Regions from separate parts of the Pseudomonas donghuensis genome, predicted to be linked through region 2. Evidence: predicted binding sites of a transcription regulator. Region 2 holds the regulator's gene; each other region holds the start of a gene.
What was found. The regulator FliA, encoded in region 2, starts transcription of late flagellar genes. The targets are predictions, from matches to a motif close to CTAAAGTTTNNNNNNNNNNNGCCGNTAA.
Positions count from the first base shown of each region.

Region 1: motA (flagellar motor stator protein MotA) is a predicted target of FliA. The motif match lies at 3,316-3,343, and genes of this name have one in related genera.
Region 3: BV82_RS20995 (flagellar protein MotY) is a predicted target of FliA. The motif match lies at 1,829-1,856, and genes of this name have one in related genera.

Region 1 covers NZ_CP071706.1:673,669-678,679, forward strand. The annotation lists gene asd (archaetidylserine decarboxylase) at 12-875, opposite strand; gene BV82_RS03065 (rhodanese-like domain-containing protein) at 885-1,694, opposite strand; gene BV82_RS03070 (HDOD domain-containing protein) at 1,742-3,277, opposite strand; gene motA (flagellar motor stator protein MotA) at 3,409-4,260, shown strand; gene motB (flagellar motor protein MotB) at 4,264-5,011, shown strand, end outside.
Region 2 covers NZ_CP071706.1:1,806,825-1,811,835, reverse strand. The annotation lists gene BV82_RS08310 (chemotaxis protein CheA) at 1-326, opposite strand, end outside; gene BV82_RS08305 (protein phosphatase CheZ) at 339-1,127, opposite strand; gene BV82_RS08300 (chemotaxis response regulator CheY) at 1,147-1,521, opposite strand; gene fliA (RNA polymerase sigma factor FliA) at 1,625-2,365, opposite strand; gene fleN (flagellar synthesis regulator FleN) at 2,362-3,195, opposite strand; gene flhF (flagellar biosynthesis GTPase FlhF) at 3,316-4,626, opposite strand; gene flhA (flagellar biosynthesis protein FlhA) at 4,638-5,011, opposite strand, start outside.
Region 3 covers NZ_CP071706.1:4,505,796-4,510,806, reverse strand. The annotation lists gene rnt (ribonuclease T) at 48-659, opposite strand; gene pyrC (dihydroorotase) at 716-1,762, opposite strand; gene BV82_RS20995 (flagellar protein MotY) at 1,893-2,846, shown strand; gene BV82_RS20990 (argininosuccinate synthase) at 2,976-4,193, shown strand; gene BV82_RS26470 (hypothetical protein) at 4,258-4,785, opposite strand.

The DNA of each region.
Region 1 (5,011 bases), 1.1 Mb from region 2:
CTTTTTTATTTTCAGGCTTGCTCCGGCAGTGCCAGGCGCTGGCCCATGCTTACCGCAGAGCCTGCGCCGAGCTCTTCGGCCCATTTCACTTGCTCTGGCCCGAACAGTACCACGGCTGTCGAACCCAGCTTGAAACGGCCCAGCTCGGCGCCTTTCTCCAGGTGGATCGGCGCACGGCTGGCTTCGTCGTAGCGCACGGTTTTCAGTTCACGCTTGGGTGGCGTCACCAGGCCGGCCCAGACGGTTTCGATCGAGGCGACGATCATCGCACCCACCAGTACCACGGCCATCGGCCCGCGTTCGGTGTCGAACAGGCAGACGACGCGCTCGTTGCGGGCGAACAGTTCCGGAACGTTTTCGGCAGTGGTCTGGTTGACCGAGAACAACCGGCCCGGTACGTAGATCATCTCGCGCAGGGTGCCGGCCAGCGGCATGTGCACGCGGTGGTAGTCCTTGGGCGACAGGTAGATGGTGGCGAACTGGCCACCCATGAACGGCGCGGCGTTGGCCGGATCGCCACCCAGCAGCTCCAGGGCGCTGAAACTGTGGCCCTTGGCCTGGAAGATACGCCCATGCTCGATCGGGCCGAGCTGGCTGACGGCACCGTCGGCCGGGCAGAGGATCGCCCCCGGGGTTTCATCCAGCGGACGCGCACCTGGCTTGAGGGCGCGGGTAAAGAAGGCGTTGAAGTGCTCGTAGGCGGTGACGTCTTCGACCAGGGCCTGGGACATGTCCACCTGGTAGCGCTTGGCGAACCAGCTGGTGAAGGCGTTCTTGAACCAGCGCACGCGGCATTCGGCGATGCAGCCGGCCAGGCGCGAAAGCAGGTGATGAGGCAGCAGGTACTGACTGATGATGAACAAGCGGGATTTCATTAGGTTTCCTTAAACTTCGACAGGGGTGTCGGGGTGGTTGCCCCATTCGCCCCAGGATCCGGCGTAGGCTTTGACCCGAGGGTAGCCCAGATGCTTGGCCACCAGGTAGGTAAAGCCGGAACGGTGATGAGTCTGGCAGTGGGTGACCACTTCCTTGTCTTTGCTGATGCCCAGCTGCGCGAGGATTTCGGGCATGTCCTTGCGGATACGCAGGTGATCGTTCATGTCCATGCCGGCGGTCCATTCGAAATTGACCGCGCCGGGGATATGCCCGCCCTTGGCCGCGAGGACTTTTTCGCCACGGTACTCGGCTGGGCTGCGCGCGTCCCAGATCGCCAGGTCGGTGGCACCGAGGCGGCTTTGCAGGTACTCGCGGGTTGCCGTTGGCTCTTCGTGCAGGGTCAGGCTGACCGTGCCGGTGATGTTGAGCGGCACATCAGTGGCAAGGTTGTTGGCCGGCCAGGCCTGGATGCCACCGTTGAGGTAGTGGTAGCGCTTGTGCCCGATGACGTCGAGCAGCCAGATGAAGCGCCCGGCCCAACCCCCGCCTTCCTCGTCATATACGACGTAGACCGCGTTGGCGTTATGGCCGAGTTCGGCAAACAGTTTTTCCAGGTCAGCCTTGGCCGGCAACAGGCCTGGCGCGGGAGGCTGGCCCAGCTGCGTGCGCTTCGGGTCGACGAAGCGCGCACCGGGAACATGCCCGCTGGCATAGCGGTTGGGGCTGGTCAGGTCGACCAGGATCAACTCTGGCGCATCCAGCCGGGCTTGCAGATCAGCCGGCTCGATTACCAGGGGCAAGCCAGAAAAGTCAGTCATCCAGAGTCTCCAGAGCAGAACAGAGGGGGGCGATTGTAGCGCATGGCTCAGGCGCTGCGGTTGCTGAAGGCGGTCAGGGCCCGCTCGATGCATTGCGCGGTTTTGCCGAAGGCTTGCACGCTGACGTCGGCCAATGGCTTGCCGCCCTGGTCGGCGACCAGCAGCATCACCACCCGGCCATTGCTCGATAGCGAGCGCAGCAACACATGTTCGCTGCGAAACAGCGCACGCAGGCTGGCCGGCAGCAGGGCCGAGAACTGGGCGTGGTTGTCCGGGGTCAGGCGCAGTTGCGCCGACTTGCTCAGCAAACGCTGCAACAGTTTGCTTTGCTCGATAGGCAGCACCAGGTTGGCAGCTTCACCGGGAATGCCGGCAGTCTGGTGAACCCGCAACTGGCTCACGGTCTTGTCGGTCATCAACAGCATCAGTCGTTGCATGCCGCAGGCGACCAGGGCATCGCGCGCCAGGGTAGTGAGGTGGATGGCATTGCTGAACGGGCTCGGCTCGGCGAGCAACTCGCCGCAGAGCTTGCGCCAGGTGCCCAGGGCCTGGGCCGAGGGCGTTGGCGGGGCGATCTGGCCCTGGTGCAGGTGTTGTTGCTGCCAGGGCCAGAGCAGAGCCTCGGCCGGGTGGAACAGGCCGGGGCAGGCGTGATGACGGGCACTGATCGCCGCCTGTTGGTGCACCAGTTGTTGCACATCGTCCAACGGCGTTTGCAGGTAAAGGCTGGTGAGCAGTTGCCAGCGCTGCACATGTGCATTGGTCCAGCCCGCCTGCGAGGCCAGGGCCAGGCCGTTGGCCAGTAGCACGGTATTGGCCGGCTGATTGAACCAGCGGCGCAAGCTTGGCTGATCGTCGAGGCGTTGTTGCTGGTGCAGGCTGTCCTGATCGCGGGCGATGAGGATCGCCTCGGCCAGCAGGCGGCGTTCTTCCTGCAGTAAATGGTAACCGCGGGTTACCCAGTCCGGCAGGCGCCAGTGTTCGGCCAGGGCCTTGCACAGGCTCATGACCCGTACGCCAAACAGCTCTTCTTCCACTCGGGAGGCCGACTCGCCTTTGTGCACCACGCGCAGCTCCCATTCATCGAGGAGCTTGGGGTGCGTCAGCGCCAGCGGCCACAGCGGCGCCAGGAACAGCAGGCTACCCCAGTGGATTTCTTGCCACAGACGCGCCAGGCGGCTGGCGAACAGGCCGTTGGCCTGCTGGCTGGCGTGCTGGCTGACCATCTGCAACTGGCGCAGGGTGGGCGCAATCTCGCTCTCGGGCACGGCCGGCAGGCGTTCCAGCAGCTCTGTGGTACGCGCAAGCCCCAGGCGGTTGAGGGCGATTTCCAGGCTCTCGGCCGGCTCGCTCATGGCCGTACTGCTGTGGTGATTGGCCTCGCGCATCACGCTGAGCACCAGGGCCGGGCTGTCCTGCATCAGTTCGGCGATATCGCGCAATGAGCGGCGGCTGTCGCCGATGGCGGCTTTTACCCGCTCGAAACTGGCCAGCGGCACCGGTAGGCGCACGCTATCGAGGAGCTTGACCCAGGCATCGAGTGTTTTTGGTGTTTGACTTGGCACGATGGTTTCAATAGGCATGCTGGAGGTAGGCCGAACTGGCTTTTCGCCTTGACTGACTATAGTCTGGCGCACTTCTGCCGATAAGTAGAAGAAGAGTTTTTTTAACTTCCGCTCACGACCCTGACCACGACAGTAAGTGCTTCCTATCTATGGCTAAAATTATCGGCATCATCGTCGTATTCGCGAGTGTGCTCGGCGGATATGTTCTTTCCCACGGCAAGATTGCGGCCCTGATTCAGCCTTTCGAAGTGCTGATCATCGGTGGCGCTGCCTTTGGTGCATTTCTTCAGGCCAACCCTGGTTACATGACCATGCATGTAATCAAGAAGTCGCTGAAGATGTTTGGCACGCGTTTTACCCACACTTTCTATATCGAGGTGCTGGGCCTGGTCTACGAGATTCTCAACAAATCCCGTCGCGAAGGCATGATGGCGATCGAAGCCGATATCGAAGACGCCGCTGCCAGCCCGATTTTCGCCAAGTACCCGGCAGTCCTGGGGGATGAGCGCATGACGGCGTTCATCTGTGATTACCTGCGCATCATGTCCACTGGCAACATGGCCCCGCACGAGCTCGAGGGCCTGTTCGACATGGAACTGCTGAGCATGAAGGAAGAACTCGAGCACCCGTCCCATGCCGTGACCGGCATCGCCGACGGCATGCCAGGTTTCGGTATCGTCGCTGCGGTTCTGGGTATCGTGGTGACCATGGCCTCGCTGGGCGATGGCGACCAGAAGTCCATCGGCCTGCACGTGGGTGCGGCGCTGGTGGGTACCTTCTTCGGTATTCTCGCCGCCTACGGTTTCTTCGGCCCGTTGGCCACATCCTTGCGCCATGACGCCAAGGAAGAGCTCAACATCTACGAGGCGATCAAGGCCTCGCTGGTGGCTTCGGCCTCGGGCATGCCGCCATCGCTGGCCGTGGAATTCGGGCGCAAGGTGCTGTTCCCGGCCCATCGCCCGAGCTTCGCCGAGCTGGAACAAGCAGTTCGCGGTCGCTAAGCCATGGAGAACAATCAGCCCATTATCGTCAAGCGCATCAAGCGCTTTGGCGACGGCCACCACGGTGGCGCCTGGAAGATCGCCTTCGCCGACTTCGCTACGGCGATGATGGCGTTCTTCCTGGTGCTGTGGCTGCTGTCGACGGCCACGCCTGAGCAGAAGATTGCCATTGCCGGCTACTTCAAAGACCCGATCGGTTTTTCCGAGAGCGGTACGCCCTACATCATCGATCTCGGTGGTTCGCCCCAGCTCGCTCCGGAAAAGACCATCAACCCGGAAGTGAAATCCGAGCCGACCCCTGACACCAGCTTGCAACTGGACCAGGACAAGGTTGAGAGCATGGCCGAGCAGGTTGAGCGCGAACGCCTGGAACTGCTGTTGCAGGAGCTGCAGAACAAGGTCGAAGAAAACCCGCAACTGCAGAAGTTCAAGGACCAGATCCTCTTCGAAATCACTCAGGACGGCCTGCGCATCCAGATCATGGACGCCGAGAACCGGCCGATGTTCGACCTGGGTAGCGCGCGTTTGCAACCGTACTTCGAAGACATCCTGCTGGCCATGGCCGACACCATCAAGGCGGTGCCGAACAAGATCAGCATCAGCGGCCATACCGATGCCAAGCCGTACGCCGGTACCGGTGACTTCGGTAACTGGGAGCTGTCGGCCAACCGTGCCAACGCGGCCCGTCGTGCGCTGGTCGCCGGTGGCTATCCGGATACTCAGGTGGCACGGGTAGTGGGTTACGCCTCGT
Region 2 (5,011 bases):
CGTTCGCGCACCTGGCCGAACATGCTGTTGACCGTGTCCAGGGCTTCCAGGACCACGTCCATCAGTTCGGCGTCAACGCGCCGGGCACCCTTGCGCAGGATGTCGAACACGTTCTCGGCGATATGGCAGCACTCCACCAGCTCGTTGAGCTGGAGGAAGCCGGCGCCCCCTTTTACAGTGTGAAAACCGCGAAAGATCGCATTGAGCAGGTCGGCATCATCCGGACGGCTTTCCAGCTCGACCAGTTGCTCGGACAGTTGCTCAAGAATTTCGCCGGCTTCTACCAGGAAATCCTGAAGGATTTCTTCATCGGCGCCGAAGCTCATTAAACGTGCTCCCTAAAAACCCAGACTGGACAGCAGATCGTCGACATCGTCCTGACCGGACACGACGTCTTCACGCTTATCGGCATGAATCTGCGGACCTTCACCCCGAGTCGGATGTTTTTCTTGATCTTTTTCAGCGCGCAGCTGCTGGTGGTCATGTTCGATACCGGCAAAACGGTCGACCTGGCTTGCCATCAGCACGAGCTTGAGCAGATTGCTTTCTACTTCGGTGACCAGCGTCGTGACGCGCTTGATCACCTGGCCGGTCAGGTCTTGATAGTCCTGAGCCAGAAGGATGTCATTGAGGTGCCCGGCGACCTTGCGGCTGCCCTCCTCGCTACGCGTCAGGAAACTGTCGACGCGTTTGGCCAGCTCACGGAACTCCGGTGCCGCCACTTCGCGGCGCATGAAGCGCTGCCAGTCGACGCTCAGCGCCTTGGCCTCGTCGCTCAGTTCGTTGAGTACCGGCGTGCTGGCTTCGACCAGGTCCATGGTGCGGTTGGCCGCGCCCTCGGTCAGCTTGACCACGTAGGACAGCCGTTCGGTCGCATCGGTGATCTGCGACACTTCCTCGGCCTGCGGCATGTGCGGGTCGATCTGGAAGCTGACGATCGCGCTGTGCAGCTCGCGGGTGAGTTTGCCGACTTCCTGGTACAGGCCTAGGTCACGGGTCTGGTTCAGCTGATGGATCAGTTGCACCGCATCGCCGAACTTGCCTCGTTCCAGGCTGTCGACCAGTTCCTTGGCGTGTTTCTTGAGTGTCGACTCAAACTCGCCCAAGGATGATTGTGTTTGCTCCATAGCGCCCCCGTGGCGTACCTCAGCTATTGACGCGCTCGAAGATCTTTTCGATCTTTTCTTTCAGCACCTGGGCGGTAAATGGCTTGACCACATAGCCGTTGACCCCGGCCTGGGCGGCTTCGATGATCTGCTCGCGCTTGGCTTCGGCAGTCACCATCAGCACCGGCAGGTGCTTCAGGCGCTCGTCGGCACGCACCTTGCGCAGCAAATCGATACCGGACATGCCAGGCATGTTCCAGTCGGTCACCAGAAAGTCGAAATGGCCGCTTTCAAGCATCGGCAGCGCGGTGTTGCCGTCGTCGGCTTCCTGGGTGTTGGTAAAGCCCAGGTCACGCAACAGGTTCTTGATGATCCGCCGCATCGTCGAAAAGTCGTCCACGATGAGGATTTTCATGTCTTTGTTCAATTAGACCTCCAAGCAGTCTTTAACGCGTTCAGCGCGGAACGCGCATTCAATCAATTCGGCACTACATTTCACGACTGCATCGAACCGGTGTTCAACGCGCCCGCCATTCCCCCAGGCGGCCACGCAAACGTGCCGCGCACTGGCTGTGCAACTGGCTGACACGCGACTCACTCACCCCCAGGACCTCACCGATCTCCTTGAGGTTGAGTTCTTCGTCGTAGTACAGCGCCAGGACCAGACGCTCACGCTCCGGCAGGTTGGCGATTGCATCGGCCAAGGCTGCCTGAAAACGCTCGTCCTCCAGATCGCGCGAAGGCTCGAGCTGGGCACTGGCACCGTCCTCGTGCAGGCCTTCATGTTCGCCGTCCTGCAACAGGTCGTCGAAACTGAACAGGCGGCTGCCCAGGGTGTCATTCAAAATCCCGTAATAATCATCGAGACTCAATTGAAGTTCGGCAGCAACTTCGTGATCTTTAGCGTCGCGGCCGGTTTTTGCTTCAATTGCACGAATCGCGTCACTGACCATGCGGGTATTGCGGTGTACCGAACGTGGCGCCCAGTCGCCCTTGCGCACTTCATCGAGCATGGCCCCGCGAATACGGATGCCGGCGTAGGTCTCGAAACTGGCCCCCTTGCTCGCGTCATACTTGTTGGCGACTTCGAGCAGGCCGATCATCCCGGCCTGGATCAGGTCCTCGACCTGCACACTGGCCGGCAACCGTGCCAGCAGGTGGTAGGCGATACGCTTGACCAACGGCGCGTAACGTTCGATCAACTCATACTGGGCATCACGCGAAGCCTTGCTGTACATCCGATAACCGCTGGCGTTCATAGCACCGGACCCGCACTCGTCGGTTGCACCAGACGCTCGACGAAGAACTCCAGGTGCCCCCGTGGGTTGGCAGGCAGCGGCCAGCTATCGACTTTCTGGGCAATGGCCTTGAACGCCAGCGCGCACTTGGAACGCGGAAAGGCTTCATAGACCGCTCGCTGCTTCTGCACCGCCTTGCGCACGCATTCGTCGTAAGGCACCGCACCGACGTATTGTAGGGCGACATCGAGGAAGCGATCAGTGACCTTGGTCAACTTGGCGAACAGGTTGCGCCCTTCCTGCGGGCTCTGGGCCATGTTCGCCAGGACACGGAAGCGGTTCATGCCGTAATCGCGGTTGAGCAGCTTGATCAGCGCATAGGCGTCGGTGATCGAGGTAGGTTCGTCGCACACCACCAGCAGTACTTCCTGGGCGGCGCGGACAAAACTGACTACCGAGTCACCGATACCCGCAGCGGTATCGATCACCAGTACATCGAGGTTGTCGCCGATCTCGCTGAAGGCCTGGATCAGGCCGGCGTGCTGGGCCGGGGCCAGGTGCACCATGCTCTGCGTACCCGAAGCCGCCGGCACGATGCGCACACCGCCGGGGCCTTGCAGCAGCACATCGCGCAGCTCGCAACGGCCTTCGATGACATCGGCCAGGGTGCGTTTGGGCGTCAGGCCCAACAGCACGTCAACGTTGGCCAGCCCCAGGTCGGCGTCCAGCAGCATGACCCGACGGCCAAGCTCAGCCAGCGCCAATGACAGGTTCACTGACACATTAGTCTTGCCGACGCCACCTTTGCCGCCGGTCACGGCGATCACCTGTACGGGATGCATGCTACCCATGTTTGTTCTTTACCTTGTCTTACTTAGACCGAGGCCACATGACTGGGCTGCGCTTTCAACACCTGAAAAATGCCTGGCAGACCATTGATGTAGGTACTTTGCAACGTATTCATATTCACCTCAGCCCACGCGTTTGCCGGAGCTGTGGTAGAGATCAGCGAACATGTCGGCCATGGCCTCTTCGCTGGGCTCGTCCTGCACCTGCACACTCACGGCACGGCTGACCAACTGGTGCCGGCGCGGCAGGTGCAGGTCGTCAGGAATGCGCGGGCCATCGGTAAGATAGGCCACCGGCAATTCGTGACTGATCGCCAGGCTCAATACTTCGCCGAGGCTGGCGGTTTCATCTAGCTTGGTCAGGATGCAACCGGCCAGGCCGCAGCGCTTGTAGCTGTGGTAGGCGGCGGTGAGCACCTGCTTTTGGCTGGTGGTTGCCAGCACCAGGTAATTCTTGGCCTGAATCCCGCGTCCGGCAAGGGTTTCAAGCTGCATGCGCAGCGCCGGGTCGCTGGCCTGCAGGCCGGCGGTATCGATCAACACCACGCGCTTGCGCAGCAGCGGGTCGAGGGCCTGGGCCAACGACTGGCCCGGGTCGACGTGAGTGACCGAGACGTTGAGAATCCGCCCCAGGGTCTTGAGCTGCTCCTGGGCACCGATGCGAAAGCTGTCCATGCTCACCAGGGCCAGGTTCTGCGCGCCGTACTTGAGCACATAGCGCGCCGCGAGCTTGGCCAGGGTGGTAGTTTTGCCCATGCCGGCCGGACCGACCATGGCAATGACACCGCCTTCTTCGATAGGTTCGATTTCCGGCACTTCAATCATGCGTGCAAGATGCGCCAGGAGCATGCGCCAGGCGTGGCGCGGCTCTTCGATTTCGGTGGTCAGCTCGAGCAGTTCACGGGCAATCGGGCCGGACAGGCCAATGCGCTGCAAGCGACGCCAGAGGTTGGCCTGCTGTGGCTTGTTGCCCTGCAACTGGCTCCAGGCCAGCGAGCCGAGCTGCACTTCAAGCAGTTCGCGCAGGCCCGACAACTCCGAACGCATCGAGTCGAACAGGCGTGGATCGATCGGGGCAGCCGCCGGCGCAGCAGGCACCACCGGCGCTTCGACCTGCGGGTCGATCAACGGCTCGGAAGCGGTCAGCGGCAGGCCGGCAAACAGCTGACGGTTGGCGTCTTCGCTCTCGCTGCGACTGCTCAGTTCGGCCTGGGCGGTGACGATGCGCGACTGGGTCTTGCGCAGCTCGTCTTCAAGCTCGACGTTCGGCACCCGCGGCGCCAGGGCGGACAGCTTGTAGTCCAGCGCAGCCGTCAGCTCGACACCGCCAGCAATCCGTCGGTTGCCGATGATGGCGGCCTCGGCCCCCAGCTCATCGCGAACCAGCTTCATGGCCTGACGCATATCGGCGGCGAAAAAACGCTTAACTTGCATAACCCACTACCTCAGCCGTTCGGGCCCACTGTGGCGACGATGGTAACTTGCTTGTTGTCAGGTATTTCCTGGTACGCCAAAACATGCAAATTCGGTACAGCCAGGCGACCGAAGCGCGACAGCATGGCTCGTACCGGTCCTGCGACCAGGAGGATCGCCGGCTGCCCTTGCATCTCCTGACGCTGGGCGGCTTCGATCAACGAACGCTGAAGCTTTTCGGCCATGCTCGGCTCCAGAAGAACACCGTCTTCCTGGCCTTGCCCAGCCCTTTGCAAACTATTGAGCAAAATCTGTTCCAATCTTGGCTCAAGGGTGATGACAGGCAGCTCGGACTCAACGCCGACAATGCTTTGCACGATAGCGCGACACAATCCGACGCGCACCA
Region 3 (5,011 bases), 2.7 Mb from region 2:
CTGATGGCCGGTTTTTTTATGCCTGTAGGAGCGGGCTTGCCCCAGCGTCAGTCGTTGAAGTCCTGCCAGCCGCCCATTTCTTTCCAGCGGTTGACGATGCCGCAGAACAGCTCGGCAGTCTTCTCGGTGTCGTAACGCGCCGAGTGCGCCTCACGGCCATCGAAGTCGATGTCGGCGCTCTGGCAGGCCCGCGCCAGCACGGTCTGGCCATAGGCAAGGCCGGCCAGGGTGGCGGTGTCGAAGCTTGAGAACGGATGAAACGGGTTGCGCTTCATGTCGTGGCGGGCCACGGCGGCATTGAGGAAGCCCAGGTCGAAGCTGCTGTTGTGACCGACCAGGATCGCCCGTTTGCAGCCATTGGCCTTGAGCGCCTTGCGCACGCCACGGAAGATGTCGGTCAGGGCCGACTCTTCGCTGACGGCCATGCGCAGCGGGTGGTCGAGCTTGATTCCGGTGAACTCCAGGGCGGCCTGCTCGATGTTGGCGCCTTCGAACGGCTCGACGCGGAAGAAATAGGTGTGTTCCGGGAACAGGAAACCTTTTTCGTCCATGCCGATGGTGACTGCGGCGATCTCCAGCAGGGCGTCGGTCGCGCAATTGAAACCGCCGGTTTCAACGTCGACCACTACCGGCAGGTAACCGCGAAAGCGCTCAGCCATTGGGTGGCGTGGACCGCCACCATGACCTTCCTGGTCGTCTTCGTACTGATCTTCGCTCACGCAGTTTCCTCCAGCAGGCGCCAGCGCAGTTGCTCACCGGCGCGCAGCGGGATAACGGTCTGCTCGCCGAACGGCAAGCTGCTTGGGGCGGTCCAGCTGTCGCGGACCAGGGTAATCGTATCGGTGTTGGCCGGCAGGCCGTAGAAGGCCGGGCCGTGCAGGCTGGCGAAGCCTTCGAGCTTGTCCAGCGCATTGCGTTGTTCGAACGCTTCGGCGTACATCTCGATCGCGGCATAGGCGGTGTAGCAGCCGGCACAGCCACAGGCCGCTTCCTTGGCGTGCTGGGCGTGCGGAGCCGAGTCGGTGCCGAGGAAGAACTTGCTGCTACCGCTGGTGGCGGCGTCCAGCAAGGCCACCTGGTGGGTGTTGCGCTTGAGGATCGGCAGGCAATAGAAGTGCGGACGAATACCGCCCACCAGCATGTGGTTGCGGTTGTACAGCAGGTGCTGGGCAGTGATGGTCGCGCCAACGTTGGCCGGGGCCTCGTTGACGAACTGCACGGCGTCGCTGGTGGTGATGTGTTCAAACACCACCTTGAGGGTCGGGAAGCGCTCGACCACACGGCGCAGGTGCTCGTCGATGAACAGCTTCTCGCGGTCGAACACGTCGATCTCGCTGCGGGTCACTTCACCGTGCACCAACAGCGGCATGCCGACCTCGGCCATGGCTTCGAGCACCGGGAAGATCTTGTCGACACTGGTCACGCCGGAATCGGAGTTGGTCGTCGCGCCAGCCGGATACAGCTTGGCGGCATGGACAAAACCGGTGGCCTTGGCCGCGCGGATTTCCTCGGGCTGGGTACGGTCGGTGAGGTACAGCACCATCAACGGCTCGAAACGGCTGCCGGCAGGGCGTGCAGCGAGGATGCGCTCGCGGTAGGCACCGGCTTCGGCGGCGTTGCGCACCGGTGGCACCAGGTTGGGCATGATGATTGCGCGGGCAAAGGTGCGCGCAACGTCGCCGACGGTATGCGGCAGTACAGCGCCATCACGAAGATGGATGTGCCAGTCGTCGGGACGCAGGAGGGTCAGGCGGTCGGACATTGGGGATTCCAGGCGGGTCGAACTCAAGGTCAATGCTACCGGAAAAGCCGGTTGCGAGCACTCGCTATCAAGTTTTGCCGCGCCCGACCGATAGCGTGCAGGTATACCGTGAAAATCTGTGGAGCCGCCCGTGCGCCAGCGTTATCTAGCCCTGCTCAGTGTGTTTGCCAGCATGCCCGCCATGGCACTCACCTTCCAGACCCGTCTGGAGAACATCGAGTGGAAGGTCGAAGGCGATCAGTTCGAATGTCGGCTGGTTCAACCCATTGCCGATTTCGGCAGCGGCGAGTTCGTCCGTCGCGCCGGCGAGCAGGCGACTTTCCAGCTGCGTTCAAGCAACAATGTGCTCGGCACAGGCTCCGCCACCCTGCTGGCGGCGGCCGCGCCGTGGCAGCCCGGTCGCGGCGATATCAACCTGGGGGCGGTGCGCATGGCTCGCAGTGGCGTGCTCTTCACCAGCTCCCAGGGCCAGGCCAGCCGCCTTATCAACGGTTTGCTCGATGGTCGCAGCACCGTGGTGCGCAACTATGCCGGTGAAGCCGGGCGGACCATGGAAGTGCGGGTGTTGCCAGTCAAGTTCAACAAGGCCTACGGCGATTATCAGGCCTGTGCGGCAAAGCTCTTGCCGATGAACTATGACCAGGTGCGCCAGGCGCAGGTTGGCTTCCCTGGCGGGGGCATCGACCTGGATGCCGATGCCCGGGCACGCCTGGATGTGATCCTCGACTTTCTCAAGGCGGACCCTTCGGTCAACCATATCGAACTCGATGGTCACTCCGACAACAGCGGTAACCGCCTGACCAACCGCGACCTGTCACGGCGCCGGGCGCTGGCGGTGATGGAGTACCTCAAGGCCCATGGCATTCCCGAAGAGCAGATCACCGTGCGCTTCCATGGCGAGCGCTATCCGCTGGCGCGCAACAACAGCGCGACCAACCGCGCACGCAACCGGCGGGTGAACATTCAGCTTGATCGGGTAACGCCGGTCGAAAAACCGCTGGAAAAACCGCTCGAGCCTGCCGTCAAAGCACCAGCCGCACCGGCTGCGGCGACAGAGGCCAGCAAGCCGGTCAGCAAGTCCTGAGCTGCGACAGTCCGTCGCGCTCTCGACAGTTCCTGTCGCTTTGTCGTCACAAGCTGTCGCCCCACTGTAAATTTTGTCGCAAGGTCGGTAGAATCAACGGCTTTCCGTACAACCCCGTGGAGTGATGGCATGGCGGACGTAAAAAAGGTCGTACTGGCGTATTCCGGCGGCCTTGATACTTCGGTGATTCTCAAGTGGCTGCAGGATACCTACAACTGTGAAGTGGTGACCTTCACCGCTGACCTGGGACAGGGCGAAGAGGTCGAACCGGCCCGCGCCAAGGCTCAGGCCATGGGCGTCAAGGAAATCTACATCGACGACCTGCGCGAAGAATTCGTACGCGACTTCGTGTTCCCGATGTTCCGCGCCAACACCGTCTATGAAGGCGAGTACCTGCTGGGTACTTCCATCGCTCGTCCACTGATCGCCAAGCGCCTGATCGAAATCGCCAACGAAACCGGCGCCGATGCCATTTCCCATGGCGCCACCGGTAAAGGCAACGACCAGGTACGTTTCGAGCTGGGTGCCTATGCGCTCAAGCCAGGCGTCAAGGTTATTGCGCCATGGCGTGAATGGGACCTGCTGTCCCGTGAAAAGCTGATGGACTACGCCGAGAAGCACGGTATCCCGATCGAGCGTCATGGCAAGAAGAAGTCGCCGTACTCGATGGACGCCAACCTGCTGCACATCTCGTATGAAGGCGGCGTGCTGGAAGACACCTGGACCGAGCACGAAGAAGACATGTGGCGCTGGACCAAGTCGCCAGAAAACGCCCCGGACGTTCCGACCTACCTGGAACTGACCTACCGCAACGGCGATATCGTTGCCCTGGACGGCGTTGAAATGTCGCCTGCCACGGTGCTGGCCACCCTCAACCGCATCGGCGGCGAGAATGGCATCGGTCGCCTGGACATCGTCGAGAACCGTTACGTCGGCATGAAGTCCCGCGGCTGCTACGAAACCCCAGGCGGCACCATCATGCTGCGCGCCCACCGGGCGATCGAATCGATCACTCTGGACCGCGAAGTCGCTCACCTCAAGGATGAGCTGATGGCCAAGTACGCCAGCCTGATCTACACCGGCTACTGGTGGAGCCCTGAGCGTCTGATGCTGCAACAGATGATCGATGCGTCCCAGGTCAATGTGAACGGTGTCGTGCGCCTGAAACTGTACAAGGGCAACGTCATCGTCACCGGCCGCAAGTCGGACGATTCGCTGTTTGACGCCAACATTGCCACCTTCGAAGAAGATGGCGGTGCGTACAACCAGGCTGACGCAGCGGGCTTCATCAAGCTCAACGCCCTGCGCATGCGCATTGCTGCCAACAAGGGCCGCAAGCTGGTCTGACGCTTGTTACCCCAGAAAACCCCGGCGTGCCGGGGTTTTTTTTGCCTGTTGGTTGCGTGCAGCACTACGCTTTGCTCAATGATTGCCTCATCAGGGTGATTTGCGCGCCCGTGTCGAGGTTGCTCAAGATCCACTTGTTACAAGGCAATCGTGTGGGCTTTAGTGCTTGCAGTACGAAGTACTCTATTAACTCGCTTGCAGCCGGGCCGCGGAATGCGATAGTCACTGTGCTCAGCTCGGACATGTCCGCAAGCACATGCCGTGTTTCAACTTCTTTAACTGGCGTGCTTGGTAAATCAATGTCGGCGACTTCGTGGGTGGGCGGTTCAACCTGGAGGGGGATGTGTGCAGGAGCAGGCGCCGCGGCTGCAGTGAGTTCATTTATTTCGGGGGAATAAAGGGACTTGTAATTGAAATTCAAAGTAAGAAAGAACAATACCGTCAGGAAGAACGGAAAGCCGACCAGAAACCAGGTGTAAATACCTTGGCTATCCTCCCCCAGGAATGGCAGAGAGGCCAGCGCTGATGCTTCGATGATGCCAGCAAAAATCGCAATGATCGTCAGTGGGCTTTTCGGCTCGACTTTACTCATGCAGTTACCCTTGCGCTTGGTGAGTCCGCTCCTATGTTTCCGCAGGTTTAGCATGCTCGGCACAGCCTCGGGCAGCATGGCTCACTTCTCGGGTGGGTAATCTACCCATGAATCATGTAAGGCGGTTTTACATGGCTGAATATTATTGTTTTTATCAAACAGATCTATAGGACTTTTCCTTCAGCTATTAAAGCCGAGTTTCATAGGCGGTTTCTTTGTCTAGTGC